DNA from 3 places in the Comamonas sp. lk genome. Region 2 is predicted to be linked to each of the others. Evidence: predicted binding sites of a transcription regulator. Region 2 holds the regulator's gene; each other region holds the start of a gene.
The links. Region 2 encodes sigma-54, which starts transcription at its own class of promoters, with help from an activator protein. Its sites were predicted from a motif close to TGGCANGNAANCTGCTTT; they were not measured.
Positions count from the first base shown of each region.

Region 1: a site for sigma-54 is predicted at 8,395-8,412, ahead of EAO39_RS01870 (TorF family putative porin). Genes of this name have one in related genera too.
Region 3: a site for sigma-54 is predicted at 2,340-2,357, ahead of EAO39_RS23085 (collagen-like triple helix repeat-containing protein). Genes of this name have one in related genera too.

Region 1 is NZ_UOOB01000001.1:407,962-417,887, forward strand. Features, by position in the region: gene EAO39_RS01830 (LysR family transcriptional regulator) at 1-613, shown strand, start outside; gene EAO39_RS01835 (hypothetical protein) at 681-953, shown strand; gene EAO39_RS01840 (low temperature requirement protein A) at 943-2,109, shown strand; gene EAO39_RS01845 (YifB family Mg chelatase-like AAA ATPase) at 2,106-3,662, opposite strand; gene EAO39_RS01850 (MarR family transcriptional regulator) at 3,750-4,298, opposite strand; gene EAO39_RS01855 (tripartite tricarboxylate transporter substrate binding protein) at 4,391-5,377, shown strand; gene EAO39_RS01860 (Bug family tripartite tricarboxylate transporter substrate binding protein) at 5,507-6,499, shown strand; gene EAO39_RS01865 (sulfatase-like hydrolase/transferase) at 6,749-8,077, shown strand; gene EAO39_RS01870 (TorF family putative porin) at 8,455-9,207, shown strand; gene EAO39_RS01875 (P-II family nitrogen regulator) at 9,225-9,563, shown strand; gene amt (ammonium transporter) at 9,605-9,926, shown strand, end outside.
Region 2 is NZ_UOOB01000002.1:752,763-762,688, reverse strand. Features, by position in the region: gene EAO39_RS22325 (SPOR domain-containing protein) at 1-286, shown strand, start outside; gene EAO39_RS22320 (thiol:disulfide interchange protein DsbA/DsbL) at 389-1,039, shown strand; gene lptA (lipopolysaccharide transport periplasmic protein LptA) at 1,196-1,867, shown strand; gene lptB (LPS export ABC transporter ATP-binding protein) at 1,864-2,640, shown strand; gene EAO39_RS22305 (RNA polymerase factor sigma-54) at 2,738-4,336, shown strand; gene EAO39_RS22300 (aspartyl/asparaginyl beta-hydroxylase domain-containing protein) at 4,418-5,341, opposite strand; gene EAO39_RS22295 (sugar ABC transporter substrate-binding protein) at 5,714-6,661, shown strand; gene EAO39_RS22290 (sugar ABC transporter ATP-binding protein) at 6,718-8,238, shown strand; gene EAO39_RS22285 (ABC transporter permease) at 8,235-9,239, shown strand; gene rbsK (ribokinase) at 9,265-9,926, shown strand, end outside.
Region 3 is NZ_UOOB01000001.1:3,350,056-3,359,981, reverse strand. Features, by position in the region: gene EAO39_RS15280 (POTRA domain-containing protein) at 1-648, opposite strand, end outside; gene EAO39_RS23085 (collagen-like triple helix repeat-containing protein) at 790-2,331, opposite strand; gene EAO39_RS15270 (PLP-dependent aminotransferase family protein) at 2,686-3,882, shown strand; gene EAO39_RS15265 (SlyX family protein) at 3,885-4,106, shown strand; gene EAO39_RS15260 (DUF3149 domain-containing protein) at 4,222-4,368, opposite strand; gene EAO39_RS15255 (M20 family metallopeptidase) at 4,589-6,016, opposite strand; gene EAO39_RS15250 (tripartite tricarboxylate transporter substrate binding protein BugE) at 6,080-7,093, opposite strand; gene EAO39_RS15245 (LysR family transcriptional regulator) at 7,299-8,306, shown strand; partial or broken gene EAO39_RS15240 (IS5/IS1182 family transposase) at 8,659-8,865, shown strand; gene EAO39_RS15235 (AraC family transcriptional regulator) at 8,997-9,926, opposite strand, start outside.

The sequences.
Region 1 (9,926 bases), on a different contig from region 2:
CAAGGGCAGGCTGCGCATAGGCTCGATGGAAACCACGGCCGCGCTGCGGCTGCCAACGTTGCTGACCCAGCTGCGCAAGCAGCATCCGGGCATCGATCTGGAGCTGGATGCCCAGCCCACGGCAGCCTTGCTGACCGAGCTGACGGCCGGGCGCATCGACTGTGCTTTTGTCAATGGTGCAGCTCCCCAGCCCGAGCTGCATTCCTGGCCGGTGTTCAGGGAGGAGCTGGTGCTGGTCAGCGGCCAGCCGTTCACGCGTTTTCCCACGGCCGAGGAGTTCTGCTCTTCGGTGTTTCTGGCTTTCAGGCAGGGCTGCAGCTATCGCCAGCGCATCGAGCTGTTGATGGCTTCGCAAGGCGTGGCAGCGGTGCGCATCATGGAGCTGGGCATGCTGGACACCATCCTGGGCTGCGTGGCCGCAGGCATGGGCTATGCGCTGCTTTCACGCGCTCTGGTGGAGGCGCAGCAACAGCGCTTTGCCGTGCACTGCATGGACTTGCCGCAGGAGCTGGCCTGGGTCGACACCTACTTTGTCACGGGCGGCACAGCAGGATGGTCGCCGGCCTTGTTTGCTTTTGCGAAAGTGTTGGGGATTGACAGCACTGCCGCATGAAACTTTGGGCGGACGGCACTTCCCAAGAATAATAGCCAGCAGCAATCACTTTGCGGAGGGCGATGCAATGCATGTTCTATTGGTGATGACCGGTGGTGTCTTGCAGTTGGCGGTCTTTGTGCTGTTCGGCTGGTTGTGGGGCGGCAGCAGCGCTGCCATGGCGTCGGCTGCCAGGTGGTTCATCCCGCTTTGGTGCCTGGTCGCTGCCGCCAATATGTGGGTCGGCGTGGCCCATGCCGGCTATACGGCAAGGCAGGAGTTTCCTATCCTGCTGCTCAATATTGCAGTGCCTGCGGTCATTGCTGCGCTGCTGGCCTGGAGGCTTTCCCATGGCAGCTAAGTCTCCATCGGCCGGCACCGTAGAGGTGCTGCGCCAGCGTGACGGGCATCACGCCAAAGTCACTTTTGAAGAGCTGTTCTTCGATCTGGTCTATGTATTCGCGGTGACGCAGATCAGCCATGAGTTGCTGCACAACCTGACGCTCAAGGGCTTGCTTGAAACGCTGGTGCTCTGGTTTGCCGTCTGGCTGGGCTGGCAATACACCTGCTGGGTCACCAACTGGTTGAATCCGGAGACCCCGCGCGTACGCGGCCTGCTGTTCGTCACCATGCTGCTGGCCCTGGTCATGGCGTCCAGCCTTCCCCAGGCATTCGGCTCGCGCGGCCTGGTCTTTGCCGTGGCCTATGTCTGCATGCAGGTGGGGAGAACCGCGCTGGTGCTGTGGATGCTGCCCAGGAGCAGCGCCCTGCGGCAGAACTATGCGCGCATGCTGGGATGGCTGGTGATCTCGGCCGGTTTCTGGATTGCGGGCGGTCTGGCGGAGCACGAGTGGCGCATTGTCTTGTGGATAGTGGCCGCACTTTGCGAGTATGTCTCTCCCATGTGGGGTTTTGCACTGCCGGGTCTGGGTCGCTCCTCTACCCGGGACTGGACTATCGAAGGCGCTCATCTGGCCGAGCGCTGCCAGCTTTTCGTGATCGTGGCGCTGGGGGAAACCTTGCTGGCCAGCGGGGCCATGTTCGCCGATGGCGAGTGGAATACGGCCGTGATTTCGGCACTGCTGGCCACGTTTCTGGGAACGTTGGCGCTCTGGTGGCTTTATTTCGGTACGGCCAGCAAGGATGCGACCGAGCTGATCGTCAAATCCAGCGATCCGGGGCGCGTCGGAGCCTACTTCCACTACATCCATGCGGTGCTGGTGGCCGGCATTATCGGCAGTGCCGTGGCCAATGACCTGATCATGGCCCACCCGCATGAGGCGATGAAACCCGCTTATGCGGCTGTTCTGGTAGGCGGGCCTGCTGTCTACCTTTTGGGCAGCGCCATCTACAAGAACGTGGTGTACGGCAGGATTCCCCTGTCGCATGTGCTTGGCGCGGCCGTGCTGCTGGTGCTGGTCCCTTTGTCCTTTGGCTTGGATCTGCTGACCACCGGCTGGTTGACTACGCTGGTGCTGTTGGCCGTGGCTTGGTGGGATCTGCGCCCAAAGCGCTAACCGAGGACCAGGGACTGCATGAGTGCCCGGCGGTATTGCAGTGCCTCGGCCACATGGGCCTGGCTGATGGTGTCGGCGTCGGCCAGATCGGCAATGGTGCGCGCCACCTTCAGCGCCCGGTGCGTGCCGCGGGCCGACCAGCCCAGGCGTGTGGCCGCCTTGTGGGCAAAGGCCAGGGCTTCGGGCGTGAGCTGCAGGTGGGCATCGAGTTGCGCGCCCTGCAGCAAATGGTTGGGCATGGCCTGGCGTTGCAAAGCCTTGCTGCGCGCCGCCGTGACGCGGGCCTGGACGGTGCGACTGTCGTCGCCCTCGGGCGCGGCCAGCAATTCCTCGGGCGGCAAGGCGGCCACTTCCACATGCAGATCAATGCGATCTAGCAGGGGGCCGCTGATGCGCGACTGATAGCGCGCGACCTGATCGGGCGTGCAGCGGCAGGCGCGCAGGCGCGAGCCCCAGTAGCCACAGGGACAGGGGTTCATGGCGGCCACCAACTGAAAGCGGGCCGGAAACTCCGCACGCTGTGCGGCGCGCACGATGGTGATGCGCCCGGTCTCTAGCGGTTCGCGCAGTGCTTCCAGGGCACTGCGCTGAAATTCGGGCAGTTCATCCAAGAACAGGGCGCCACAATGCGCGTAAGAAATTTCGCCCGGTCTGGGGGGCGAGCCGCCGCCGACCAGCGCCACCGAGCTGGCCGTGTGGTGTGGCGCAGCAAACGGGCGCTGCCGCCACTGGGCCGGTGTGAAACGGCCGCTGAGGCTGGCAATGGCAGCCGCTTCCAGCGCTTCTTCATCCGTCATGGGCGGCAGCAAGGCAGCAAAGCGCTGGGCCAGCATGGATTTCCCAGAGCCTGGCGGGCCTACCATCAAGACGCCATGTGCGCCAGCTGCTGCAATTGCGAGAGCGCGCTTGGCCTGGGCCTGGCCGCGTACTTCGCGCAGATCCAGAGTCTGAGGGGCGGCCACGGCCTCGGTGGGGGCCATGCGCTGCCAGCCTGGCTCTTGCGCCAGCTCCGGGTCGCCCTCCTCAGGCGCCGCATGGGCCATGAACTGCCGTGCCACATCCAGCAGATGCCGGGCGCAGAACACTTCGGTGCCGGCGACAAAAGCCGCTTCCTGGGCGCTCTCGGGCGGCAGCACCAAGCGCGTGTGCTGCTGCTGGCGCTGCAGGGCCAGCGCCGTGGCCAGGGCACCGCGCACGGGGCGCAGCGCGCCGGTCAGGGATAGCTCGCCCGCAAACTCATAGTCGGCCAGGCGGCCGGCTTCAATCTGCCCGCTGGCGGCCAGAATGCCCAGGGCAATCGGCAAGTCAAATCGTCCTGAATCCTTGGGCAGGTCGGCGGGCGCCAGATTGACGGTTGGGCGCTGGTTATTGGGAAATTCCAGCCCTGCATTGAGTATGGCGGCCCGCACGCGCTCGCGGGCTTCCTTGACTTCCACATCGGCCAGACCTACCAGCGTGAACGAGGGCAGACCGTTGGCCAGATGCACTTCCACCGTGACGCGCGGCGCCTGCAGGCCCAGCAAGGCACGACTCTGAACTAAGGCAAGTCCCATAAGTCCCTCGATCCGCATTGAAGGCCCTAGGGTAGGCGCAAGCCTTGCACACAGGCAAGAGGGTGAGTGCAGAGGGAGCGCAAACCGTCAGCGCGCTGTGTCGTCTCGCGGCGGCGGCCGTGGCGTCAAGCGCCCGCGTCTACGCTCCGCCTTGGGGAAGTCGCCTTGCTGCTGCATCAGGGCGGCCCGCGCCCCTATGCGGGTAAACATCTGCGACAGCAGCTGCAGCTCGGCATCGCTGATGTCGCCGAGCAGCTCCTGATTGATCTGCCGTACCTGGGGAAACAACTGGGCGTGCAGAGCCAGACCGGCGGCCGACAGCTGTACCAGCGCCTGGCGTCCGTCTCCGGCAATGCCCTGCTTTTGCAGCAGGCCCTTGGCGATCAGGGTGGAGATGGTGCGCGAGGTGCGGGTACGGTCCAGCTGTGCATGTTCTGCCAGCTGTGAAGGCTGCATAGGCCCTTGGTCGGCCAACAGACCTATGAGTCGCCATTCACGCCGGGTGATGCCAAAACCTCCCTCGCACATGCGTACCACCATGGAGCCTGCCGAGCTCATCAGCCGTGCCAGGTGATAGAGAAACAAGTCGTCCAGCTTGGATGCTTGCCGCCATGGGTGGCTTGGTTCCTTGGGCATGAGGCTCTGTGGGTTTTCTCTAGGGATGATGGATTAGATTCATTATCCAGGCACTGCTTACAGTGGCTCCAAAGACATCTACAGGAGACACCATGCCTTGCTTTCGTATGACCCGTCGCGCCTTGGGAATGCTGGGAGCAGCGAGTTTGCTGGCCGCTCAATGGGGGGCAGTGGCCCATGCCTCCGATGCCTGGCCTGCCAAGCCCATACGCATCATCGTGCCCAACCCGCCCGCCGGCCCTTCCGACATCGCCATTCGTCCCCTGGCTGCGGCGGTGCAAAAAGTGCTGGGCCAGCCGGTGATTGTGGAAAACAAGCCCGGCGCCAACGGCAATATCGGCGCAGCCGAAGTCGCCCGGGCCCCGGCCGACGGCTACACCTGGTTCTGGGCCATGGACCCGGTGCTCACGGTCAACAAGCACATCTACAAGAACCAGGGCTATGCCGGTGACGCGATCGTGGTGCTTAATGCGGCGGCCCGGTTCTCGCAGACACTGATTTGCAACCCCGCCCTGGGCTTCAAGTCCGTCAAGGACATGGTGGACGCTACTCGTACCCGGGAGCTGACCTATGCCACCGGCGGCGCCGGCTCGCCCGGTCATCTGGTGATGGAGTCCTTGCTTTCCGCCACGGGTACAAAAATGGTGCATGTTCCTTACAAGGGCCCGGCGCCCGCCATGCAGGATCTCATGGGCGGTCAGGTCGACTGCGGCTTTCTGGCTGCGCCCACGGTGCTGCCCCAGATCCAGAGCGGCCGCGTGACGGCGCTGGCCACTTCGGGCAAGACGCGCTCTGCGCTACTGCCCCAGCTACCCACGATTGCCGAATCCGGCTATCCGGAGTTTGACGGCACGTTCTGGCTCTTGCTGGCCGCGCCCAAGGGGGTTCCGCCCGAGATCCAGAAGCGCTTTCTGGATGCCATGGCCCAGGCCATTCGCTCGCCTGGGCAGCAGGAAAAGGTCAAGTCCGTGGACATAGAGATGGTGGGCAGCACGCCCGAGCAGGCGCAGCAGAAAGCCAGGGAGCTGTCGGACAAATGGGGCGCTCTGGTGCGCAAGATCAAGCTCACGGCGGAGTAGGGCGATGAACGAAAACGGCATGAAAAAGCTCACCGGTACCGCCCGCCCGGCGCCTTACACTGCCAGTTTTGTTGATGAAGAATAACTTTTGCGCGAGCGGTTCGCCGTAAGGACAAGGAGATGGTCGCAATGCAAAGAAGAACCTTGGGCAAGTGGGCAATCGGTGCCGGGTTGGCTGCCGGTTTGCTGGGTACAGCTCTGGCGCAGGCGCAAGCCGTGGCGCCGCTGTTTCCGGGCAAGACGCCTTTGCGCATCGTGGTGGGCTACCCGCCCGGCGGTGCCACCGATCGCGTGGCCCGCATCGTGGCCGACAAGCTGCAGAGCAAGCTGGGCAGCCCCGTCATCGTGGAGAACAAGCCCGGTGCGGGCGGCCGTCTGTCGGCCCAGTACGTCAAGAACGCCCCTGCCGCACAGCCCGCGATTTTGCTGGCCAATCCTGCCGTGATGGTGGTGGCACCGCTGGTGTTTGCTGACTCCGGCTACGACCCCGAGAAGGACTTCAGGCCCATCAGCGAAGTCAACCGCTATGACTTCGGTCTGGCCGTTGCTAGCGCCGTGCCGGTCAAAGAGCTGTCTCATCTGTTTGCCTGGCTCAAGGCCAACCCGGAACGCGCCAATTTCGGCGTGCCTGCCACCGGCAGCCTGCCGCACTTTTTTGCGCTGATGCTGGGCGAGAGCGCCAAGGTTCCGGTCGAAGTCGTGGGCTACAAGGGCTCGGCTCCGCTGCTGACCGACCTGATGGGCGGTCAGGTGCCGATTGCCGTCGATACCCTGGACACCCAGATTGCCCAGCATGAAGCCGGCAAGCTGCGGATACTGGCCGTCTCCGGCGACAAGCGCAGCCCCATGGCGCCCGAGATTCCCACGCTCAAGGAACTGGGTGTGAGCCTGGTCGGCACCGGCTGGAACACCTTGTTTGCGCCGCAAAGCATGGCGCCGGCCACGGTGCAGCGCCTGTCCGAGTTGGTGCAGGAGGTGATGAAGGAGGCCGATACGCAGCAGAAATTTGCGGCTTCCAAGCTGGATCCTGTGGTCAGCAGCGCCCAGGAGACTGATCGCATGCTCAAGGCCTATCGTGCGCAATGGGCACCAGCGGTCAAACGTTCAGGCTTTAAGCCATGAGAGGCAATACCCCCTGAGGCGCTCCGCGCCTTCCCCCTGGAAGGGGGACGACGGCCTTTGCTGCGGGGCGGCCCTTGCCGGCCGTCTCGCGCTTGGGGCTTGCTAGTTGCAAGCGCCGCGCCAAGTGCCCGAGGTTTTAGGAGCATCAAATGCTTGGTTTGCTTTGGTTCAAGCATTAAAACTTCGTTGAATCAATTGATTGCAGGCGATAGCTGCTCCTGTTTTTGTGTCTTCTCTGTGATTTCTCCCATGACCGATTCCCGCCCCAATCTGATTTTTATCCTGGCCGATGACATAGGCTATGCCGACCTGGGTTGCACGGGTGCACGCGATGCGCACAGCAATGCCACCGATGTCTCGCCCCGCCTGGATGCCATGGCGCGTGAAGGCATGCGCTTTACCCGTGGCTACTCCAACTCGGCGGTGTGCTCGCCCACCCGCTTTGCGCTGGCCACGGGCCGCTGGCAGTACCGCTTGCGCGGCGCGGCCGAGGAGCCGATTGCCAGCGTGCACGGCGACAAGGTGCTGGGCCTGCCGCCAGACCACCCCACGGTGGCCTCGCTGCTCAAGGACGCCGGCTACGCCACGGCCCTGGTGGGCAAGTGGCATCTGGGCTACCCCCCGCATTTCGGCCCGCGCCTGTCGGGCTATGAAGAGTTCTACGGTTTTCACGCCGGCGGCAATGATTACTTTGCCCATTGCGACCCGCGCGGCCGCCCGGACTTCTGGATCAATGAAGAGCCGCACCAGGAAGACGGCTATCTGACCGACCTGCTGAGCCAGCGCGCCGTGGACTTTGTCGAGCGTCAGACGGCGGACAAGCCTTTCTTTCTGTCCCTGCACTACAGCGCACCGCACTGGCCCTGGCTGACCCGTGAGGACCGCGAGGAAGCCCAGCGTATTGCCGGCATTGGCAAGCACACGGACGGCGGCTCCATCGAAACCTACCAGCGCATGATTCACCACATGGATGAAGGCATTGGTTGGGTGCTGGATGCGCTGGAGAAAAAAGGCCTGAGTGAGAACACGCTGATCGTCTTTACCAGCGACAACGGTGGTGAGCGCTTCTCCAATAACTGGCCGTTTGTGGGCCAGAAGATGGACTTGCTGGAAGGCGGCATTCGCGTGCCTCTGGTAGCGCGCTGGCCCGAGCGCATTGCAGCCGGTGTCGTCAGCGATATGCCCAGTCTGACCATGGACTGGTCGGCCACCTTTTTGGCCGCAGCCGACGTGGCCGCGCATGCCGACTATCCGCTGGACGGCATCAGCCTGCTGCCGGTGATGAAGGACGCCAGCTGGAGCCCCGAGCGTGATCTGGCCTGGCGCATGAAGCACCGCGAGCAGCGGGCGTTGGTGCGTGGCGACTGGAAGTATCTGCAGGTGGAAGGCATTGAATACCTGTTCAATGTGAGCGCCGACCCACGCGAGCGCGCCAATCTGCGTGAGCGCGAGCCCGAAAAACTGGCCGAGCTGCGCCAGGCATGGCTGGACTGGAATGCGGCGCTGCCCGCCATTCCCGAAGAGGCCAAGGTGTCACTGGTGTTCACCAGAAACGAGCTGCCGCAAGCCAGTTACTGAAAGCGCCGTCCATCCGCGCCATCAAGCAGTCAGCTTTTGCTGCCAAGCCCGGGTGCCCAAGGCCTCGGGCTTTTTTGCGCCCTTGATTTGCACCAATTAAGTGCATTGAGCTCGTGCGAGGAGCCCAGCCTGCTTGCGCACCAAATTCGCGCATTGCCTGCGTGCCTCATCACAGGGCATGGCCAAGCCTGCGTTGGATGGCGCCCGTCGTCTATTGATTTTGATAGCTTGAAGCGCTTTTCGATCAAGGGCTGCATGGCACTTTCATACCAATAAATCGGTCAACAAACAGGCCGTATTGAAGTGCAACTCAATGTTGGCACGGTCTGTGCTTTTCACCGGTTAACACAAATTTTTTCAAACCGGAGGAAGCCAGAATGACCCGCATCGCTGTTAGCCGTTTCAAGACCTTCGCCAAGACTGCCGCATTGGCCTGCGTCGTTGCCGCCCCCATGTGGGCTCACGCACAACTCACTGCCAATGTGGCTTTGACCACCAACTACAAGTTCCGTGGTCAGGATCAGGACGCCAGCCGCACGCGCGCCGTCAAGCCTGCGCTGCAAGGCGGTTTTGACTATAGCTTCGGCGACAGCGGCTTCTACGTGGGCAACTGGAATTCCTCCGTGGACTGGCTGCCCGGCAACTCGCTGGAAACCGACTTCTACGGCGGCTACAAATTCAAGGCCGCTGATGTGGACTGGGATGTGGGCGCACTGACCTATGTGTACTCGGGCAACTCCAACGGCAACACCACGGAGATTTACGGTGCCGGTACCTACGGCCCTTTCACGGCCAAGTACTCGCACACCGTGTCCAAGGATTACTTCGGCTGGGCCGGTGCCAAGGCCGGTTCGGGTCTGAAGGGCCGCAACAGCGGTTATCTGCAGTTCTCCTACAGCCAGGAAGTGATGAGCAAGGTGACACTCAAAGCATCACTTGGTTACACACATTTCTCCAGCGACATCAAGAGCCTGGGTGTGCCCAACTACGTGGATTACAGCGTGGGCGGTGCCTATGACCTGGGCGACGGATTCTCTGTGGCTGCAGCTGTGGCTGGTGCCAACAAGAAAGCCTATTTTGGCGATGTAAACAAGGCGCGTCTGATCCTGACGCTGGCCAAGACTTTTTAATTTCTCAGGAGCCTGTCATGAAAATGGTGATTGCCATCATCAAACCCTTCAAGCTCGATGAAGTGCGTGAAGCACTGTCCCAGATCGGCGTGCAAGGTATCACGGTGACCGAAGTCAAGGGCTTCGGCCGTCAGAAGGGCCACACCGAGCTGTATCGCGGTGCCGAGTACGTGGTGGACTTCCTGCCCAAGCTCAAGATCGAGGCGGCCATTGCCGATGATCTGGTGGACGCGGCCATCGACGCCATTGAAGGCGCGGCGCGCACCGGCAAGATCGGCGACGGCAAGATTTTTGTGCAGGCGCTGGAGCAATCCATCCGTATCCGCACTGGCGAAACCGGCGACTCCGCCCTCTGAGCGCCGCAGCGTCTCAGGAATCATTTTTGAGAAAGATTGCCATGACCAAGAAGCTATTGAGTGCAGGCCTTGGATTGGGTCTGTTGGCAGCCAGCGCAGCCGTGTTTGCGCAGGACGGTGCCGCAGCTGCAGCAGCGCCTGCGGTGGTGGCCGCGGTCGAAGCTGCCGCCGTCGTAGAGGCCGTGCCTACCCTGAGCGCCGGTGATACCGCCTGGATGCTGACCTCCACCATGCTGGTGATCTTGATGATCATTCCCGGCCTGGCACTGTTCTACGGCGGCCTGGTGCGCTCCAAGAACATGCTGTCTGTGCTGGCGCAGGTGTTTGTCGTCTTTTCCTTGATCACCGTGCTGTGGGCCGTGT
Region 2 (9,926 bases):
TGCCGACAAGGAAAAAGCAGCTGCCGTGGCGGCTACTGGCGGCGAGCCCGGCTTCAACTACTTTGTGCAGGCCGGTGCTTTCCGTGGCGAGAAGGAAGCCCAGGCGCAGCGCGCCAAGCTGGCCATGCTGGGCTGGGAAGCCCGGGTCAGCGAGCGTGAGCAAAACGGCATCACCGTGTTCCGTGTGCGCGTGGGTCCGTTCAACAAGCGCGATGAGGCCGAGCAGCTCAAGGGCAAGCTCGACGGCGCCGGTGTGGATTCCACCCTGGTTCGCGCCGCAAGGTAAAACATCTTTGAGGCCCAGGCTGTGCCGGGCTTGAGAGCTGGGTTGAACTTTTTATGGCTGATGGCCTCTGACACTGCAGACCTGATTTAGGAGTTGGTTTTGATGAAACGCCGCGAATTTTCTCTGGTTGCATCTGCTGCAGCCACTGGTGCTTTGACACTGGGTTCCTCTGCCACCTGGGCTCAGGCCGCAGGCTTCAAGGAAGGCAAGGACTACCTCAAGCTCAGCAAGCAAGCCCCTGTTAGCGCGCCCGCCGGCAAGGTCGAGGTGATCGAGTTCTTCTGGTATAGCTGCCCGCACTGCAATGTTTTCGAGCCCACGTTTGCGGCCTGGAAGAACGCAGCGCCTGCCGATGTGGTGGTCAACCGCGTGCCCGTGGCCTTCAATGCCTCTTTTGTGCCTCAGCAAAAGCTGTACTACACCCTGGAAGGCATGAATCTGCTGGGTACGCTGCACGCCAAGGCCTTCCACGCCATTCACGTGGAACGCAACCGTCTGGCCACCGATGACGCCATCTTCGAATGGGCCGGCAAGCAGGGCGTGGATGTGGCCAAGTTCAAGGAGATGTACAACTCCTTTACCGTCTCCAACCAGGTGCGCAAGGCCACCCAGCTGCAGCAGGCCTACGACGTGGAAGGCGTGCCTGCCATGGGCGTGGCCGGCAAGTACTACACGGATGGCACCAAGGCCGGCAACATGGAAAATGTGTTGCGCGTGGTCAATGCCCTGATCGTGTCCAGCCGCAAGGGCTGATACGGCGAGCGCAGCTTGTACATCCCAAAAGCCCGCCAGGTCTGCCTGAGCGGGCTTTTTCATACCCGTATGGCGAGGTTTTGATCCGGGCCAGTGTATGTTTGCGGCGGCGCCAAAAAGGGAATGACTACAATGTATGCAAGAAACGTGCCCTCCATGACCAAACGACTTCTCTCTTTCGTGCTGGCCTCGGCTTTTGCCGTATTGGCCGGCACGGCGCATGCCGAAAAGGCCGATAGCGCCAAGCCCATGAATATCGAGGCCGATGCATTGCGCCACGACGAGCTTCAGCAGACCAGCGTTTTCACCGGCAATGTGGTGATGACCAAGGGCACCATCGTGCTGCGCGGTACGCAGCTGGATGTACGCCAGGATGCCGAAGGCTTTCAGTACGGCGTGGTCAAGGCCGAGCCGGGCAAGCGTGCCTTCTTCCGCCAAAAACGCGACACCGAACCCGGTCAGCCCGATGAGTTCATTGAAGGCGAGGGCGAGGTCATCGAGTACGACGGCAAGGCCGATATCGTCAAATTCATTCGCCGTGGCGAGATGCGCCGCTACCGTGGCGGTCAGCTCAGCGACCAGGTCACGGGCTCGGTCATCGTCTACAACAACATCACCGACGTCTATACCGTCGACGGTCAAAAGACCAGCGGTGGCCTGCCCAGCTCCTCCGTGGGCCAGGGCGGTCGGGTGCGCGCCATCATGGCGCCCAAGGACGGCACGCCAGGCGCCCAGCCCAAGCCAGCCCAGCCCAAGGCCGAGCCCTTGCGCCAGAGCATGACGCTGGGCGGTGAGAAAGCCAGCGACAAGGCAGGTGACAAGAAATGAGCCGTGACAGCACCCTGCGCAGCGGCGAAGCGGACAGCCGCCTGGAGGCCAGGCATCTGGCCAAGTCCTATGGCAGCCGCAAGGTGGTCAAGGACGTGTCTTTGTCCGTGCAAAAAGGCGAGGTCGTCGGTCTGCTGGGCCCCAACGGCGCGGGCAAGACCACCTCGTTTTACATGATCGTGGGTCTGGTGCGCAGCGATGGCGGCGAGATCTTCATCGACGGCCATGCCGTGGGCAATATGCCGATTCACCAGCGCTCGCGCCTGGGACTGTCCTATCTGCCGCAGGAAGCCTCGATTTTCCGCAAGCTCAGCGTGGAAGAAAACGTCCGCGCCGTGCTGGAACTGCAAAAGGACGAGCAAGGCAAGCTGCTCTCCAAGGAAGAGATAGACAAGCGGCTGAACAATCTGCTCAAGGAATTGCGCGTGGAGCATCTGCGCCAGTCTCCGGCGCTGGCCCTGTCCGGGGGCGAACGCCGCCGGGTGGAAATCGCCCGCGCCCTGGCCACGCAGCCACGCTTCATTCTGCTCGATGAGCCGTTTGCCGGTATCGACCCCATCGCGGTGATCGAAATCCAGCGCATCATCGGCTTCTTGAAAGAGCGCGGCATTGGCGTGCTGATTACCGATCACAACGTGCGCGAAACCCTGGGTATCTGTGACCACGCCTTCATCATCAGCGACGGCCATGTACTGGCCGAAGGTACGCCAGAGCAGATCGTGGACAACGCCGATGTGCGCCGAGTCTACCTGGGTGAACACTTCCGCATGTGATGCGTGAGTTGACCACCGCGCTCCCCCGTTTCCTGTGGCTGCTGTCCCTGCATCGGGGGCATGCCGGGGTCGCTTGCACATCAAGGATGTTCAGTTGATGAAGCCGGGCCTGTCCTTACGCGTATCCCAGCATCTGTCGCTCACGCCGCAGCTGCAGCAGTCGATTCAGTTGCTGCAACTGTCCACGCTGGAGCTGGCGCAGGAAGTCGAACAGATGCTGGTGGACAACCCGTTTCTGGAGCGCGACGGCGACGACGTCGATGCGCCGATGGACGCTCCTTCTATGGAAGCGGCTGCCGCCGAATCCATGGGCACTTCAGATGGCTACTCATCTGAAACTGAATATTCATCAACACAAGCAGCTTCTGAAACCATAGCGGAAACGCCGACCACCGAAACCCCCGAGACGCTGGACTGGAGCGGCGACGGTGCCGACGGACAAGACGGGGAATGGGGGGGCGAATCCAGCAGCGAATGGGATGGCCCCTCCTCGTCCGGCAGCCGCAAAAGCGATGGCGACGAGGAAACCGACGCCATCGATCTGGCGCGCGAGCATGAAAGCCTGAGCGATTTTCTGCACCGCCAGGCGCTCAGCCTGCGCCTGAGTGCCGAGGACTGCGCGGCGCTGCGCTTTCTGATCGAATCGCTGAACGACGACGGTTATCTGGAAGAGCCTCTGGCCGATCTGGCCTACAGCCTGGCCGGTGACGACCTGGAAGAGCGCGAAGAGCTGGAGCAGCGCTTTGCCATGGCGCTAAAGTTGCTGCAAAGCCTGGAGCCCGTGGGCGTGGGTGCACGCGATCTGGCCGAATGCCTGCAACTGCAGCTGCGCGATCTGATTCGTCTGGCCGAAGATGAGGGCACGACAGCAAAGCACTGGGATGTGCTGCAACTGGCCCTGTCCATGTGCTGCCAGCCCATGGACTTGCTGGCGCGACGCGATATGCGCAAGCTCTCCAGCCTGTGCGGCGCGCGCGAGGAAGCTTTGCGCGAGGCCCTGGCCCTGATTGCGCGGCTGGAGCCGCGACCCGGCCGCCGCTTCGTGGATGTGGAGCGCCATATCGTGGTGCCCGATGTCATCGTGCGCCCGGTGCGTGTCGGCTCGGGCCGGATGGAGTTTTCCGTTCGCCTCAACACCGAAGTCATGCCGCGGCTCAAGGTGCATGACATTTATGCCGGCGTGCTGCGCCGCCACAAGAACAGCGAAGGCCATGCGGCACTGCAGCAGCGGCTGCAGGAAGCGCGCTGGTTTATCAAGAACATCCAGCAGCGCTTTGACACCATCTTGCGGGTGTCGGAAGCGATTGTGGAGCGGCAGAAAAACTTCTTTGTGCATGGCGAGCTGGCCATGCGCCCGCTGGTGCTGCGCGATATTGCCGATGCCCTGGGCCTGCATGAATCCACCATCAGCCGCGTAACCACGGCTAAGTACATGGCCACGCCCCAAGGCACGTTCGAGCTCAAGTACTTCTTCGGCTCGGGCCTGGGCACCGAGACCGGCGGCAGCGCCTCCAGCACGGCTGTGCGGGCGCTGATCAAGCAGTTTGTGGATGCGGAAGACACGAAAAAACCGCTGTCGGACGCCAAGCTGGCCGATATGCTCAAGGAGCAAGGCATTGAATGCGCCCGTCGCACCGTGGCCAAGTATCGCGAGCAGCTGAAGATCCCCACCACCACGTTGCGCAAGGCGCTGTAAGCCACGCCCAACAAAAAAGCCGCTGATGCCATGCTCAGCGGCTTTTTAATTTGGTGCGCAAAGCGCCTCAGGCGGCATCCATCAGTTCGGGATCAACCACCAGATGAATAGCGCCAGCACGGCAATCATCAGCCCAAATTTGAGGACCTTGTAGAAGGTCGGGTTCCAGCTGCGGAAGGCGCGGCGGTACTTGCCGGCGTAGAAGGAAATCTTGAAAAGCTTGCTGATCATGCCGCGGGGATCACCCTCGTTGTTGGGCGAGCTGGCGGCGGCCACCACATTCTTGCCCAGCCAGTGATTGAGCCACTGGGCAAAACCGTTGGTCATGGGGCGCTCCACATCACAAAACAGCACGATGCGATTGCCTTCCGAGCGGTTCTCGGCCCAGTGCATATAGGTCTCGTCGAAGATCACGCCCTCGCCCTCGCGCCAGCTGTAGGGCTGACCATCCACTTCGATCATGCAGCGGTCGTCATTGGGCGCCAGCACGGCCAGGTGGTAGCGCAGCGAGCCCGCATAGGGATCGCGGTGCAGATTGAGCTTGGCACCGGGCGGCAGCTCGGCAAACATGGCGGCCTTCACGCTGGGAATGGATTTGACCAGCGCCGTGGTCTTGGGGCACAGCTCCATGGCCGAGGGGTGGGCATCGCCATACCACTTCAGATAAAAGCGCTTCCAGCCGGTCTTGAAGAAGGAGTTGAAGCCTGCATCGTCATTGTTGGCGGCGGCCTTGATCTGCATGTTTTTCTGCAGATTGACGGCTTCTTCGCGGATTTCGCGCCAGTTGGCCTGCAGCGGCGCCAGCTCGGGGAAGGTGCTTGTGGGCAGATAAGGCGTGCGCGGCACCTTGCTGAACATCAGCATGAAGACGTTGAAGGGCGCGGTGAAGGTGGAATGATCAAACAATTGCTTCACCACCTTGTGACGCACCTTGCCGCGCAGGTGCATGTACAGCCCGCAACCGAAAAACAGCACTACCAATGCCAGGACGATGATTTTTGCCATGGCGGCAATTTTACCGGGGTGCTCCAGCAGAGGCCATGGCACAGGTCAAACAGCGTTTTTCTTGAGGGCTCTCAAAGTTGATAGCTGAAGGCGCTTTCTATTCAATGGCTTGAGTCGATATTGATGCCGATCTATTGGAGATAGGCCCGGCTTGGCGCCACCGGGCCGCTGGTCGACGGGAGAAATCGACGTCTAGACAGGCAGGGGATTATTCCTACCCCTATGCACAAAGCCTGAGCCTATAAAACAAGGACTCGGTTAAGGGATTGAGCGCTTGAGGTCTATTTGCGTGGGCGCGGGTTAATACCGATGGCAAACCTATAATCCGGCCCTTTTTTCCAAATTGATGGGCCTGAGGCCCGGGAGAGCGGTATGTTGCAACGTCGTCACGCAGTGGTTTCGGTCGGTCTGACAGCCTTGGCGCTGGCTGGCGTCTGGGCTCCGGCAGCTCAAGCCCAGGACAAACCCAAGGTGGCCTTGGTCATGAAGTCCCTGGCCAATGAGTTCTTCCGCACCATGGAAGACGGTGCCAAGGCGCACCAGAAAGCCCACGCAGGCGAGTACGTGCTGCTGAGCAACGGCATCAAGAACGAAACCGACACCGCCGCCCAGATCAAGATGGTCGAGCAGATGGTGGCCCAGAAGGTGGATGCGCTGGTGATTGCCCCGGCTGACTCCAAGGCCCTGGTGCCGGTGCTCAAGCAGGCGGTGGACAAGGGCGTGCGCGTGGTCAATATCGACAACCGCCTGGATGCCGCCGCCCTCAAGGAAAAAGGCCTGGTCATTCCTTTCGTAGGCCCCGACAACCGTGTGGGCGCCCGTCTGGTGGGCGAGTACCTGGCCAAGCAGCTCAAGGCTGGCGACAAGGTCGGCATCATCGAGGGCGTGTCCACCACCACCAATGCGCAGCAGCGCACGGCGGGTTTCAAGGATGCGATGACCGCAGCCAAGATGAACGTGGTGGGCGTGCAATCGGGCCAGTGGGAGATCGACAAGGGCAATACGGTGGCCGCCGGCATGCTGCGCGAAAACCCGGACCTGAAGGCTCTCCTGGCCGGTAATGACTCCATGGCCCTGGGCGCTGTGGCTGCCGTCAAGGCCGCCGGCAAGGCCGGCAAGGTGCTGGTGGTGGGCTACGACAACATTCGCGCCATTGCGCCCATGCTCAAGGATGGCCGTGTGCTGGCCACCGCAGACCAGTTTGCGGCCAAGCAAGCGGTTTTCGGCATTGAAGAAGCGCTGAAGGCCGTCAAGAACAAGACGCCGCAGGCCCAGATGCCTGCCGAAGTGAAAACGGACGTGGTGCTGGTGACCAAGTGATCGCTGCTGACAACCACCAGGGGCGGCGCGGCACGCCGGTGCTGACGCTGCAAGGCATGGGCAAGGACTATGGTCCAAGCACGGTGCTGGATGGCGTTTCCCTCGATCTGCGCGCTGGCGAATGTCTGGCGCTGACGGGAGAGAACGGCGCCGGCAAATCCACGCTGTCCAAAATGCTGTGCGGTCTGGTGACGCCCTCGCGCGGCATCATGCAGCTCGATGGTCGGGCGTTTGCGCCCAAATACCGTGCCGAGGCCGAAGCGCTTGGCGTGCGCATGGTGCTGCAGGAGCTGGGCATGGTGCCCACCCTGACCGTGGCCGAAAACCTGTTGCTCGATCGCCTGCCCCAGCGCTGGGGCTGGCTGGATCGCGATGCCCTGGCCAAGGCCGCCCATGCGCAGCTGGCCAAGATGGGCTTGCAGCATATCGATCCCTTCACGCCCGTGGGGCAGCTGGGCATAGGTATGCAGCAAATGGTGGAGATTGCCCGCAATCTGCGCGATGGCAACCGCGTGCTAGTGCTCGATGAGCCCACGGCCATGTTGACCGCCAAGGAAATCGAGCATCTGTTCGAACAGATCGATCTGATGAAGGCCCAGGGCGTGGCCCTGGTCTATGTGTCGCACCGCCTGGAAGAATTGCAGCGCGTGTCCGAGCGCGTGGCCGTGCTGCGCGACGGACGCCTGGTGGATGTGCTGCCCATGCAGGGCCTGAGCGAGCCCGAGCTGGTGGAGCGCATGGTGGGCCATGCCGTGGAGTCGCTGGATACCAAGCCGCGCCGCAAGGCCGGTTCGGTGCTGCTGCGGGCCCAGGGCTTGCGGCGCGGCAAGCTGGTGCAGGGCGTGGATGTGGAGCTGCGCGCTGGCGAAGTGCTGGGCGTGGCCGGGCTGGTGGGCGCAGGCCGTACCGAGCTGCTGCGCCTGCTGTATGGCGCCGACAAGGCCGACGCCGGCTCGATCGAGCTGACCGGCCAGGCCCAGGGCTTGTCCACCTGCTCCGTGAGTCCCAACTGGAACAGCCCCATGCAGGCTACCCGGGCCGGCATTGCGCTGGTCACGGAAGACCGCAAGGCACAAGGCCTGCTGCTGTCCCAGTCCATCCGGGTCAATACCTCGCTGAGCCATATGGGCTCGGTCTCCGGTGCGGGCTGGCTCAAACCGGCGGTGGAGTCGGATCTGGCCCGGCGCATGGTCAAGCGCCTGCGCATTCGCGCGCACAACGCCGAACAACCGGTAGGCACCTTGAGTGGCGGCAATCAGCAAAAAGTGATTTTTGCCCGCTGGCTGCACCGAGACTGCCCCATTGTGCTGCTGGACGAACCCACGCGCGGCGTGGACGTGGGTGCCCGGGCCGACCTGTATGCCGAGCTCGATGCCATGACGGCCCAGGGCAAGGCGCTGATGGTGGTGTCCAGCGATCTGCGCGAGCTGATGGAGCTGTGCGACCGCATCAGCGTCATGCATGACGGTCGCATTGTGGCCACTTTTGAGCGTGGTCAGTGGACGACCCAAGCCTTGCTGGAAGCCGCTTTTGGCGATGCGTCGCGCCCTGGCGAGTCCGTGAAAGAACAACTATGAATTCAAGCTCTTCGACTCCTGCCGCTTCGGTTCAGGAAACCAAGCCTGCGCGCAGCGCTCTGCGCCAGGAACTGGGCACTTATCTAGGCCTTTTTGTGGTGCTGGTGGCCATGGTGGCTTTGTTCGGCAGCCAGTCCGAATATTTCCTCACGCGTGAGACGTTGCTGTCCATCGCCAATGAAATTCCGGCCCTGGCCGTGATGGCCGTCGGCATGACTTTTGTGCTCATCATTGCGGGCATCGACCTGTCGGTGGGCTCCGTGCTGGCGCTGAGTGCGGCCGTGAGTGCGGCCGCCATCCTGCAATGGGGCATGGGCCCCTGGCCTGCGGCCGCTCTGGGTCTGCTGGTCGGCGTGCTGTGCGGTGCGGTGACCGGCGGTATCTCCGTGGCCTGGCAGCTGCCCAGCTTTATCGTGTCGCTGGGCATGCTGGAAGCCGTGCGCGGCGGTGCCTATCTGGTCACGGACTCGCGCACCCAGTACGTGGGCGATGCCATGGGTGCCCTGGCTGCCCCCTGGGTTGGCGGCCTGTCGGCGGCATTCTTTATTGCGCTGCTGGTGGTGGTCGTCGGGCAGCTGGTGCTCAGCCGCACAGTGTTCGGCCGCTATGTGGTGGGCATTGGTACCAATGAGGAAGCCATGCGCCTGGCCGGCGTGGACCCGCGTCCGGTGCGGATTGCGGTGTTTGCCCTCACCGGCTTGCTGGCGGCCTTGGCCGGCCTGATGCAATCGGCCCGCCTGGAAGCTGCCGACCCCAACGCCGGTGCCGGCATGGAGCTGCAGGTCATCGCCGCCGTGGTGATCGGCGGCACCAGCCTCATGGGCGGCCGCGGCTCGGTGATCAACACCTTTTTTGGCGTGCTCATCATTGCGGTGCTGGAAGCCGGTCTGGCCCAGATCGGCGCCAGCGAACCCAGCAAGCGCATCATTACGGGTGCCGTGATTGTGGTGGCCGTGATTGTCGATACCGTGCGTCAGCGCCGCGCAGCCCGCCATGCGTGAGTGCGGCATGACTTCCAGCCATCCTATGAACGCGACAACTACCTCTTCAGACCCAAAAACCGCACGCGTGGCGGTGGTGGGCAGCCTCAATATGGACGTGGTGCTGACGTTGGCCCGCGTTCCCGCAGCAGGCGAAACCGTCGCTGCCGATGATCTGAACTACCTGCCCGGCGGCAAAGGTGGCAATCAGGCCGTGGCCTGCGCCCGCCACGGCGCACAGGTCAGCCTGTTTGGCAGCGTGGGTGCCGATCACCATGGTCAGACCCTGAAGTCCGCCCTGCAGGCCGACGGTGTGAGTGTGGAGCATGTCAGCGAGCATGCCGGCGTTCCCACCGGTACCGCTGTCATCATGGTGGAGCCCGACGGGCAAAACCGCATCTGCGTGGTGCCTGGCGCCAATGCCGGGCTGGTGCTGCCCGAGGCGGCTTTGCAAGCGGTGCTGGCGCAGTCCGACTATCTGGTGCTGCAGTTCGAAACGCCTGTGGCGGTGGTGCAGCAGGCGCTGCAGGTCGCGCAAAAAGCAGGCTGCCCGGTGGTGCTCAATCCTTCGCCGGTGCGCGAGGTTCCCGATGCATGGTGGCCCTGGATTCACACCCTGGTCGTGAACGAGCACGAAGCGGCAGCCTTTACCGGAATGCCGATTGAGAGCCCGCAAGCGGCAGAGCAGGCCGCGCGCGCGTTGCTGGC
Region 3 (9,926 bases), on a different contig from region 2:
GGACTTGATGACAAGTGCGGTGGCGCCATCCGTGGTGGTGGGCAGGCTGGCAGAGGCGACAATCTGCACGCCCGGCAGACGGGCCATCAGCTGGGTCTGTCGTTGAAAGGTCTGGGTGGTCAACGGTTTTTCATGAAGCAGGGGCTGGGCCAGTTCGCGAATCCCGGATTCGGAACGCCCGAAATCGCCCTCCAGCTGAAGATTGGCCACATAGCCTTCAACCACGGTGACCAGGACCACGCCATCGGCAAAGTTCTGTGGCGGCAAAAAAGCAAAAGAGAGCGCAAATCCGCGTTGCTGGTACAGCTCTCCCACTTTCTGCGCCGCCTGGGCCAGAGCGCCCACGGTATGGGTGCCGTTGATGAAGGGCGTGAACAGGGCGCTGACTTCATCGAAGGCAATGGCCGAGCTGCCTTGGACATTCACGCCCCTGACAGCGACTTGCACGCTGGCAATATCCTGGTTGCCGACCTGGGGCGTCTGTATCTGTATCGGCACCTGAGGGCGGCTGGCTGGCGGCACGCGGGGCAGGGTTTGCAGCGGATTGCCCGACTGGGCCCATGTCAGAGCCGTGCCGAAAAGCAGCGGCAGGCTCAGCGGCAAAGCGCGTGCCCAACGCGAGCGGCGAAAAGTTCTTGTTTGCTTCATCTCCAAAACGCCCTCCTGTCTTTTCTTTCTCTGCTGCATTTTTAGTGGCTTACCTTGTTTTGGGTATAGGGGTCTGTCGCAAAAAAGCCCGCACGCAGCGGGCTTGTAAAGCAGGCGATGCCGGATGACATCGCCCATGCTTTACTTGGCAGTGGCGCCCAGACCTGCCGTCAGCGCTCCCACGCTTCCGAGAACTCCGCCCAGCAGACCACCCAGTGGGCCGGCCTGGGCTTCCGTGCCCGCAGTCACATTGGTGGTGGCATTGGCGGCCACGGTCAGCCCGCCGGTCACGCCAGAGACCAGATGGGTGACAGGCGCCAGGATGCCGCCCACGGGAGCCGTGGAGCCGCTGGCCACACCACCTGTCAGTCCGCCGACAAGGTGAGTGACGGGAGTGAGAATGCCCCCTATGCCAGCTGCGCCACCAGAGCCGCCGGTCACACCGCCGGTGAGTCCGCCGACAAGTTGGGTGACGGGCGCCAGAACGCCGCCTCCACCGGAACCGCCTGTCAAACCCCCGGTCAGACCGCCGACCAGGCTGGTGACTGGAGACAGAGGACCTCCGTTGCTACCGCCATTGATTCCACCCAGCAAACCGGTAACCGGCGAGAGCAGGCCGGCACTGCTGCCGCCGGTCACGCCGCCAAGCAGGCCGGTGACGGGGCTGAGCAAGCCGGCATGGGGAGTGGAACCTGGTGTTTTGGCCAGACCGCCCAGGCCGGCAACGGTCTCGCCCACTCCGTCAACCACCTGGCCCAGCGGTGCGACGATGGGGGCGTCGGTAGCGGCAATACCGGTGCCTACATGGCTGACCAAACCTCCCACGGTGGTCAGCAGATTGTTGACCGGCTGACCAATGCCGGTGGTCTGACCCAGGTTTTGTACCGTGCCGACCACGCTGCCCAGAATGGGTGTGGCGGTGCTGCTGAGATTGCTGGTCAGTCCGCTGACCAGAGGGCTTTGCGTCACTTGCTTGACCGTTCCTTCCAGGCGGGTGACGCCGCCTCCCACTGTCTGGACGAGACCGCCTGCCAGACCCGCCACATCGCCCACGGCGCCCAACTCTGGCTTGTCCAGTGCGCTGACGGTCTTACCCACGCTGCCGACAGCTTGACCCAGATAGCCCACGGCAGGGGCCACGCTTTGTACCGTGGTGCCTATGGGGTCGGCGGTCTTGCCGATTTGACCCAGCCCCGAGCTGACTCCGTTGGTCAGAGACGCGACGGCAGAGTTGGTGTTGCCCAGAATGCCGCTGGCCGGCTGTGCGATGCCGCTCAGCGGGGTGTTATCTGTCGCCTTGCCCAGCACGCTGGTGACCAGCGTATTGGCATCGGTGATCACGCCGTTGACGCCACCCAGGGCATCGCTGGTGTTGTTGACGGTGTTGCGAACCACGGTCAGAGAATCCGCCGCAGGGTTGCCGCCGTTGTTGCCCCCACCGGTCCCGCCGCCCGTGCCACCGCCTGTGCCACCGCCTGTGCCACCGCCTGTGCCACCGCCTGTGCCGCCGCCTGTGCCGCCGCCCGTGCCACCGCCGCCGGCGACCACATCGCCACCACCGCTGCCGCCGCTTCCCGCGCCGGTATCGCTGCGAAGCGAGCCGCTGGAACCGCAGGCCGCCAGGCTGGCCGCGAGGGCCACGGCGCAAAGACTGCGCAGGCCCAGACCGGTTTTGCTGTTCATGTCCGCGGACAGCAAGCTCTGTGTCAAATCAGAAGTACGCATAAAACCCTCGTCTTAAAGATGTGCACCAAAAGAAATCGGAGTCCATGCCGCCTGCTGCGGCGGTGTGTGCATATTCCTGTTTCACGTCCGAAACTGTCCAATTCATATCTCCAGAAACGAAGTTACACTTAATTAATAAATCCTATCGAAAGTGACATATTGCTAGGTATCGTCTTACGCTTCTCTGGCATTTGTACCTACAAATACAAGAGTGTTTCCCGACGGCCCGCCGGGCGCGCCACAATAGAGCGCTTGCGGGCAGGTGCTACTGCCTGCAATTCCCATCTCCGTCGCGCTTTAACGAAAAAACGTATGCAATTTGCCAAACGACTCGATAACGTAGAGACCTCTGCGATCCGTGAACTGTTCAAGCTGCTGGGCAAGCCCGGCATCATCAGCTTTGCAGGCGGCTTTCCGGACAGCGCCATGTTTGATGTGGCAGGCATCAGTGCCGCATCGGCAGCCGCCCTGCAGCAAGAGGCCGGTGCGGCATTGCAATATGGCGCCACCGAGGGCTATCAGCCGCTGCGCGAGCAGCTCTCGACCTTCATGGTCAGCAAGGGCGCGCCCGATGTGGCGCCCGAGCAGCTCATCGTGACCACGGGCAGCCAGCAGGCGCTGGATTTGCTTGGCAAGACCATGCTGGGCGAAGGTGACAAGGTTATCGTGGAAGGCCCGACTTTCCTGGCCACCATCCAGTGTTTCCGCCTTTATGGCGCTGAAGTCATCTCCGCTCCCGTGGACGAGCACGGCGTCAACACCGATGCGCTGGAGGCGCTGATTGCCGAGCACCAGCCCAAGCTGGTCTATCTGATTCCCACTTTTGGCAACCCCAGCGGAGCCACGCTGAGCCTGGAACGCCGCAAGAAAGTGCTGGAGCTGGCCGTCAAGTACCAGACGCTGGTGGTGGAGGACGATCCCTACGGCGATCTGTACTTCGATGCAGCGCCGCCCGCCAGCCTGCTGTCGCTCTCGCGCGAAGTGCCTGGCAGCCGAGCCTGGCTGGCGCACTGCGGCTCGCTGTCCAAGGTGCTCAGCCCCGGTCTGCGCATAGGCTGGCTGATTGCTCCGCCCGAGCTGCTGTCCCGCGCCGTGATGTGCAAGCAGTTCAGCGATGCCCACACCAGCACTTTTGCCCAGGCCACGGCAGCGCAATACCTGAAGTCCGGCGCCATGCCCAAGACTTTGGCTCATGTGCGCGAGGTCTATGCCAAGCGCGCCAAGGCCATGGGCGATGCGCTGCGTGAGCAGCTCGGCGATGCCGTGGAATTTGTCCAGCCCCAAGGCGGCTTGTTCCTGTGGGTGCGGCTGACGGGTGCTCGCGGTCAGCTGGCCGATGCCGGTGTCCTGGCAAAAAAGGCCATTGAGGAAAGCGTGGCCTTTGTACCGGGCACGCCTTTCTATGCACAGAACGCCGACAGCGCCACCTTCCGCCTCTCGTTTGCGACGGCCGACGAAGAGAAGATTCGCGATGGCATTGCGCGTCTGGCCAAGGCGCTGAAAGGGTGAGCATGAGCGAGGACATGGAGTCTCTGCAGACCAGGGTGATGGAGCTGGAGATCAAGGCCAGCTATACCGACGATCTGCTGGAGCAGCTCAATATGACGATTTACCGCCAGCAGCAGCAAATCGACATGCTCATCAACGAGTTGCGCGAACTCAAGCGCCAGGTGCCCGAGGGTGGGGGTGCCGGGCAGCGCAATTTGCGTGACGAACTGCCGCCGCACTATTGAGGACGGTGATCGCAGAGACACAAAAGGCCGGAGCAATCTCTGGCCTTTTTTGTCTCTGCTTTGGAGTGTTTTATGCCTGCAGCCTATATCCGTATTGCGCTAGCAGCTATGAAAATCATTCCTTGGGGGCCTCGGCCGCAATGTGTTTCATCTTGCCCATGAACAAGCAGGTGAAGAACACCGCCATCACCAGAATCAAGACGATGACGATCAGGCTCATCAGCCCGTAGTCGGTGGAAAAAAGATCGATCATCAATTTCATGGGGCCTCCTTGTGCTGAGCCGCCAGCATGCGGTCATAGGCCGACTATTGCCCGAAGCCGGCGTCCAGGGCTTGTGCTGTGTCAAGCTTTGACGGTCGCTGCTTTGCGTGTGCGCAAGAAGCGAGGCGAGGACTCAGGCCGTAACCGCAGCCGCGCATGAAGCAGCCCGCAAAAAAGCCCTGCAATCGCTTGCAGGGCCTGAGGCTGAAATACGGACGGTTTACTTGCGCAAAAACGGCAGCGGCACCTCTGGCGGTATGGGGCAGATATAAGGCTTGCCACCGCGGCGCTGCAGCAGCTCCTGCTTGGCCAGGCTTAGCTGCTCGGGATGGGCCAGCAGTTCGATGGCGGTGGCCGTCAGAATCTTGGCCGCACGCACCATGCCTGCATGGGCCAGGGTGGATTGGCCTTGCGAGACCATCTGCCATGAATGCAGCGGCGTGCCGAAAGCGTAGCAGGCCACCCAGGCCTGGACCGTGGGCGTGATCCAGCTCACATCGGCCACGTCGGTGGAGCCGAACATGATGTCGTTGACCTTGGGGTCGTAGGGCGACAGGCCTTCGAAGATGGCCGGAACCTTGCCGCGCAACACGCTGGCCAGCGGGCGGCTGACGGCGTCCACGTCGTTCTGATCCAGCGTGGCCTGAAACTGGCCGGCCACGGACTGGGTCTGCGCATCCACCTGCAACTGGCCCAGAGCCAGCATCTGCGCATACATCACCTCGTTCAAGGTGCTGTTTTGCAGCAGATTGGAGCAGGCCTTGTCGAACACGATCTCCAGCTTGCAATCGGTCATCAGCGCCGCACCACGGGCCACGTTCTGCACGCGCTCGTAGAGTTCGGCTGCTTCGTGGTTGCGCGCTGCGCGTATCAGATACAGCGCTTCGGCGCGGGCTTGCACCACATTGGGCGACAGGCCGCCGCTATCGGTCACGGCATAGTGCACGCGCGCATCCGAAGGCATGTGTTCGCGCAGATAGTTCACGCCCACGTTCATCAACTCCACCGCATCCAGCGCGCTGCGGCCCAGGTGCGGCGAATGTGCGGCGTGCGAAGCCTTGCCGTGGAAGATGAACTTGGCCTGGATATTGGCCAAAGTACTCTGACTGAACAGGCCGGTGTAGCTGGCCGGGTGCCAGGTCAGCGCGGCATCGACATCGTCGAACACACCGGCGCGCGCCATAAAGGTCTTGCCGGAGCCGCCTTCCTCGGCCGGGCAGCCGTAGTAGCGCACGCGGCCGCTCTGGCCCGTGCGGCTCAGATGCTGTTGCAGCGCAATGGCCGCAAAGTGGGCCGATGTGCCCAGCAGGTGGTGGCCGCAGCCATGGCCGGCCAGGCCCGGACTGTCGGTGGATGGCGTGCAGACCAGGGCGCCGCTTTGCTGGTTCAGACCCGACAGCGCATCGTACTCGCCGAGCAGGGCAATCACCGGGCCTTCGTGACCCCATTCGGCCATGAAGGCCGTGGGAATGCCGGCCACGTTCTGGGTGATGCGAAAGCCGGCCTGTTCCAGCGCTGCCGTGTGCAGTTGGGCCGAGGCATTCTCGGCATAGCGCAGCTCGGCCAGCGACCAGATCTGATCGGCCAAAGCCGTCATGCGCGGGGTTTCACGCTGAAAGAAATCCTGCAGGGCGTTCATCGCTTGCATGGGGAAAATCCTTTGCCGGGTGCTTGAAGAAAGATGGGCGGGCGGGGAGTCAGGCACAGCGGCTTATTCGGGCTTGACGCCGGCCTTGTCCAGCAGCGCCTTGTTGCGCTTGAGTTCGGCGGCGATCTGGGCCGGGAACTGCGCTGGAGGCGTTTCGGTCGAGGTGGCGCCCAGATTTTTCAGATGCTTTTGCACCTCGGGCAGATGGGCAGCCTTGACGGCGGCTTCCTGCAGCTGCTTGACGATGGCTGCTGGTGTGCCGGATGGAACGACCAGACCGAACCAGCTGATGCCCAGCTCGTTGAGTTCTTCATAGCCCAGTTCTTTGAAGGTGGGCACATTGGGCAGGTCGGGCGAGCGGCCGTGGGAGGCGACCACCACCGGCACCAGCTTGCCGCCCTTGATCTGGGGCATGGCCGAAGGCAGCTGGTCGGTCATGATCTGCACCATGCCGGCCAGAGCGTCATTGAGCGCCGGGCCGTTGCCGCGATAGGGCACGATCTGGATCTGGGTCTTCATGGTCTCGTTGAACGAAGCCACCATCAGATGGCCCAGCGTTCCGAGACCCGGCACGCCGGCGCTGTAGCTACCTGGCTGGGCCTTGATCTTGGCCAGAAAGTCGTTGAAGTTGTTCACGCCCATCTTGGGGTGTGCCATATAGACCGAGGGCATGGTCACTAGATTGGCTACGGGCAGCAGCTTGCCTTCCAGCTTGATTGCGCGCTTGTAGAGCAGGGGGTTGATGGTGGCCGTGCTCACGGTGGCCATGCCAATGGTGTAGCCATCGGCGGCGGCCTGGGCAATGGCTTCGCTGCCTATCAGGCCGCCGGCGCCGCCCTTGTTGTCCACGATCACCGGTTGGCCCAGGGTGGAGCGCATGCCTTCAGCAATCACCCGCGCCACGATATCGGTGGAGCCGCCTGCCGCAAAGGGAACGATGAGCTTGACGGGCTTGCTGGGGTAGACATCGGCGGCCAGCGCCTGCGCTGCCGGCAATGCCCAGAGGGTGCTGGCGGCGGCCAGGGAGATCAGGCTGAGGCGGCGAAAGCGGCGGTGTTGGCATGAGGGTGTGGACATGAGCGACTCCAGAAAGATATCGGCGACAGCGCGTCCATAGGCATGGTGCAGGTCATGCTGTTTGCGCCGTCATTGAAGTGAAATATAGAAATTTCAACGGCTTTGCAGTGCACGATATTTGCCGCAAGCTATAAGCTATGTCGATAGCTATGAGGCTTCTCCCTGTGAGGCTTGTAGCGTGATAAGTGCAAACCCTAGGTTCTCCATGCCCAGCCCATATCCTTTTTCCGAGTTGCAGCGCAGCGACGATGTCGCGACGCCAGAAGGCAAGCAGCTGTTCTCCCGTTTGACCAAACAGGGGCGCTTGCGCCAGCTACAGCTGCTGGTGGCGCTGCAGCAGTGCGGCTCGGTCCTGCAGGCTGCCGTGCACCTGAACATGAGCCAGTCGGCTGCCACCCAGGCCTTGGCAGAGCTGGAGCGGGTGCTGGACATGAAGCTGTTCGAGCGCCATGCGCGGGGCATGCGGCCCACGGTGGCGGGCCAGACCTTGATTGATGCTGCGCACGGCATGCTGGCCGGGCTGCAGGAGGTTTCAGAGTCGCTGGCCTCCATACGCCGTGGGGCGGCCGCTGCGCTGCGCATGGGCTCTATTCCTGCGGCGGCCATGTCCATCCTGTCGCAGCTGCTGCCGCGCTTTTATGAGGCGCATCCGCAGGTACATGTGGATGTGCACGAGGACGCCAGCACGCCTTTGCTGTCGCAACTCATGGCCTCCCGCCTGGACGTGGTGTTCTGTCGCCAGCCCCAGATGCTGCCGGCCGCTTTCGCCTTCGAGCCTTTGCTGCTGGATGCGGCCGTGGTGATTGCCGATGTGGAACATGCTCTGGTGGGGCGCCGCGATGTGGCGCTGCAGTCTCTGAGAGGCGCACGCTGGGTGTTGCCCAGCTTCGGTATCGCAGTGCGCAGCATCGTGGAAAACGAGATCCTGCCGGTGCTCGAGGATGCGTCATGGTTTCCTGCCTCTACCGTGTCCCTGCCGGTGCTTGAGGGGCTGCTGACCCAGCCCGGAGCGGTATCCCTGGTGCCACGCAGCATTTTGCCGGGCCTGCGAACCCAGGGCCGCGTGCGCGTGCTGGATGTGCGCATAGCCGGCGGCTTGCCGCCGCTGGGGGCCGTGTATCGCATAGACCGTGCGCCCTCGCTGCTGCAGGAGATGCTCAGGCTGTGGCAGAGGCTCAAGCTTGATCACGCCGCGCCCGTGCCTGCGGCTTAGTCAAGGCCGGTGACGGCCGCTGAAAAAAAACAGGGCTGCTGGTCATTTCTACGTGTCTTGGTGAAAACAGCGCTGACTTTTGTGCATAAGAATAGAGGCTGAGAACGACCCGATTTTGAGGACATCATGAAGGGCGGTGTTTAAAACGTTACTTGCTAGCTTGAGCGCCTAAGGGTTGGGTGAGTTGGTAGGTTCGCCGCATTTATCGGTGATGGGGCCTATGGCACCCAGCCGGTGTATGAGGCGGAGATTCAAGGGGGCGCCGCCACTATCACTTCTCCACGAAAAAATGTCTGGCTACGTAAAGGCAAAACCTTTGCATGCCGAAATGCGGTCGTCGCCAGATGCCGACCGACATTTGGGTCGGGGAATCTGGGAAGTGTGGAGTGGCTACCACCGGCCTTGTCTAGTGGAGACAAAGATGAACTGCTTTAAACAATTGGACGAGCGGGTCATGCCCAGAACCTTCGAGCGCCAGGCCAAAGAGCTGCATATCCGTGCCGCCATTCTCAACTGGTTCACTGAACTCGGCCGTCCGCAGACGGTTGCCATGGCATAGCTTCATCCTGGGTCAGGGGCAATTCGACCAAAATTGGATTTATGCGACAGCGCCCACTCAAAAATGGACCCCAAAGGGGCATGCGGCTAAAAAATTTGACTAGTTTTAAGCCGCAAGCCCACTCGGCCTGGTCACTTTATCCTAGAGTGCATGAATCCAACCTGCGCAGTATTCGCACGCCGCCATTCGCTAGGCGTGGCCTTGAACCAGCGGCAGAACGCGCGCGTGAAGTTGCCCTGGGTGCTGTAGCCGAGCATTGCGGCGATCTCGCCTAGCGGCATGTCCGTGTCTGACAGAAGTTGCGTCGCCAGACGACAACGCGACTGCTCCAGCAAGCTGGTGTAGTCGGCGTCCATTCCTGCAAGCCGCCGGTAAAGCGTATGCCGGTGCACCCCGAACATGCTGGCGATACGCTCGTTGCTGCAGTCGCCGCGCAGCAACTGACTCTCGATCGCGCGTTTCACCTGACCAGCAAAATCCGAGGGCTCGCTGACCTCCAGAGCATCAAGCTGCCGCTTGAGGAAAGCATCGAGCTGCGCATCGGTGCGTCCGCGCGGCTTATCGAGCTCTGCGGCCGGAAACAGCAACTCATGTCGCGGCTGGTCGAACAGTATCGGCGCACGAAAAAGCTTGGCCCAAGCCTCCAGGTTGGCCGGCCGACGATGGGCGACACGTACCAGAGCAGGTTTCCACTCCGCGCCCAAGACTAGGCGCAGGCTCGTCATACCACCGGCTAGGTAGGCGCTCAGCAGAGCTTCCCGACCGGGAAACTCCACCTTGGCGGTGTAGCCCAGTACCGCATAACCCTGATCTTCCTCTAGTGTCATGTTAAGGCCGCGATACCACATGCTTGCGTAATGCCGCAAGTCCTCAAGCGCTGCGCGTGCTGTTGCCGCATTGAGCGCAAGGGCACGCACCGGCCCCACGTTTTCGAGCTGCGATCCTCCGCCCACTAACAACGGTAGGTCCTCATGGCCGCTGAGCTCGATGGCGGCGAGAAGAATACGCCCGTGCAGGTGGATTGACGAAGGCACCAGGGGGTCGCGCAGAGCACGCTTGTC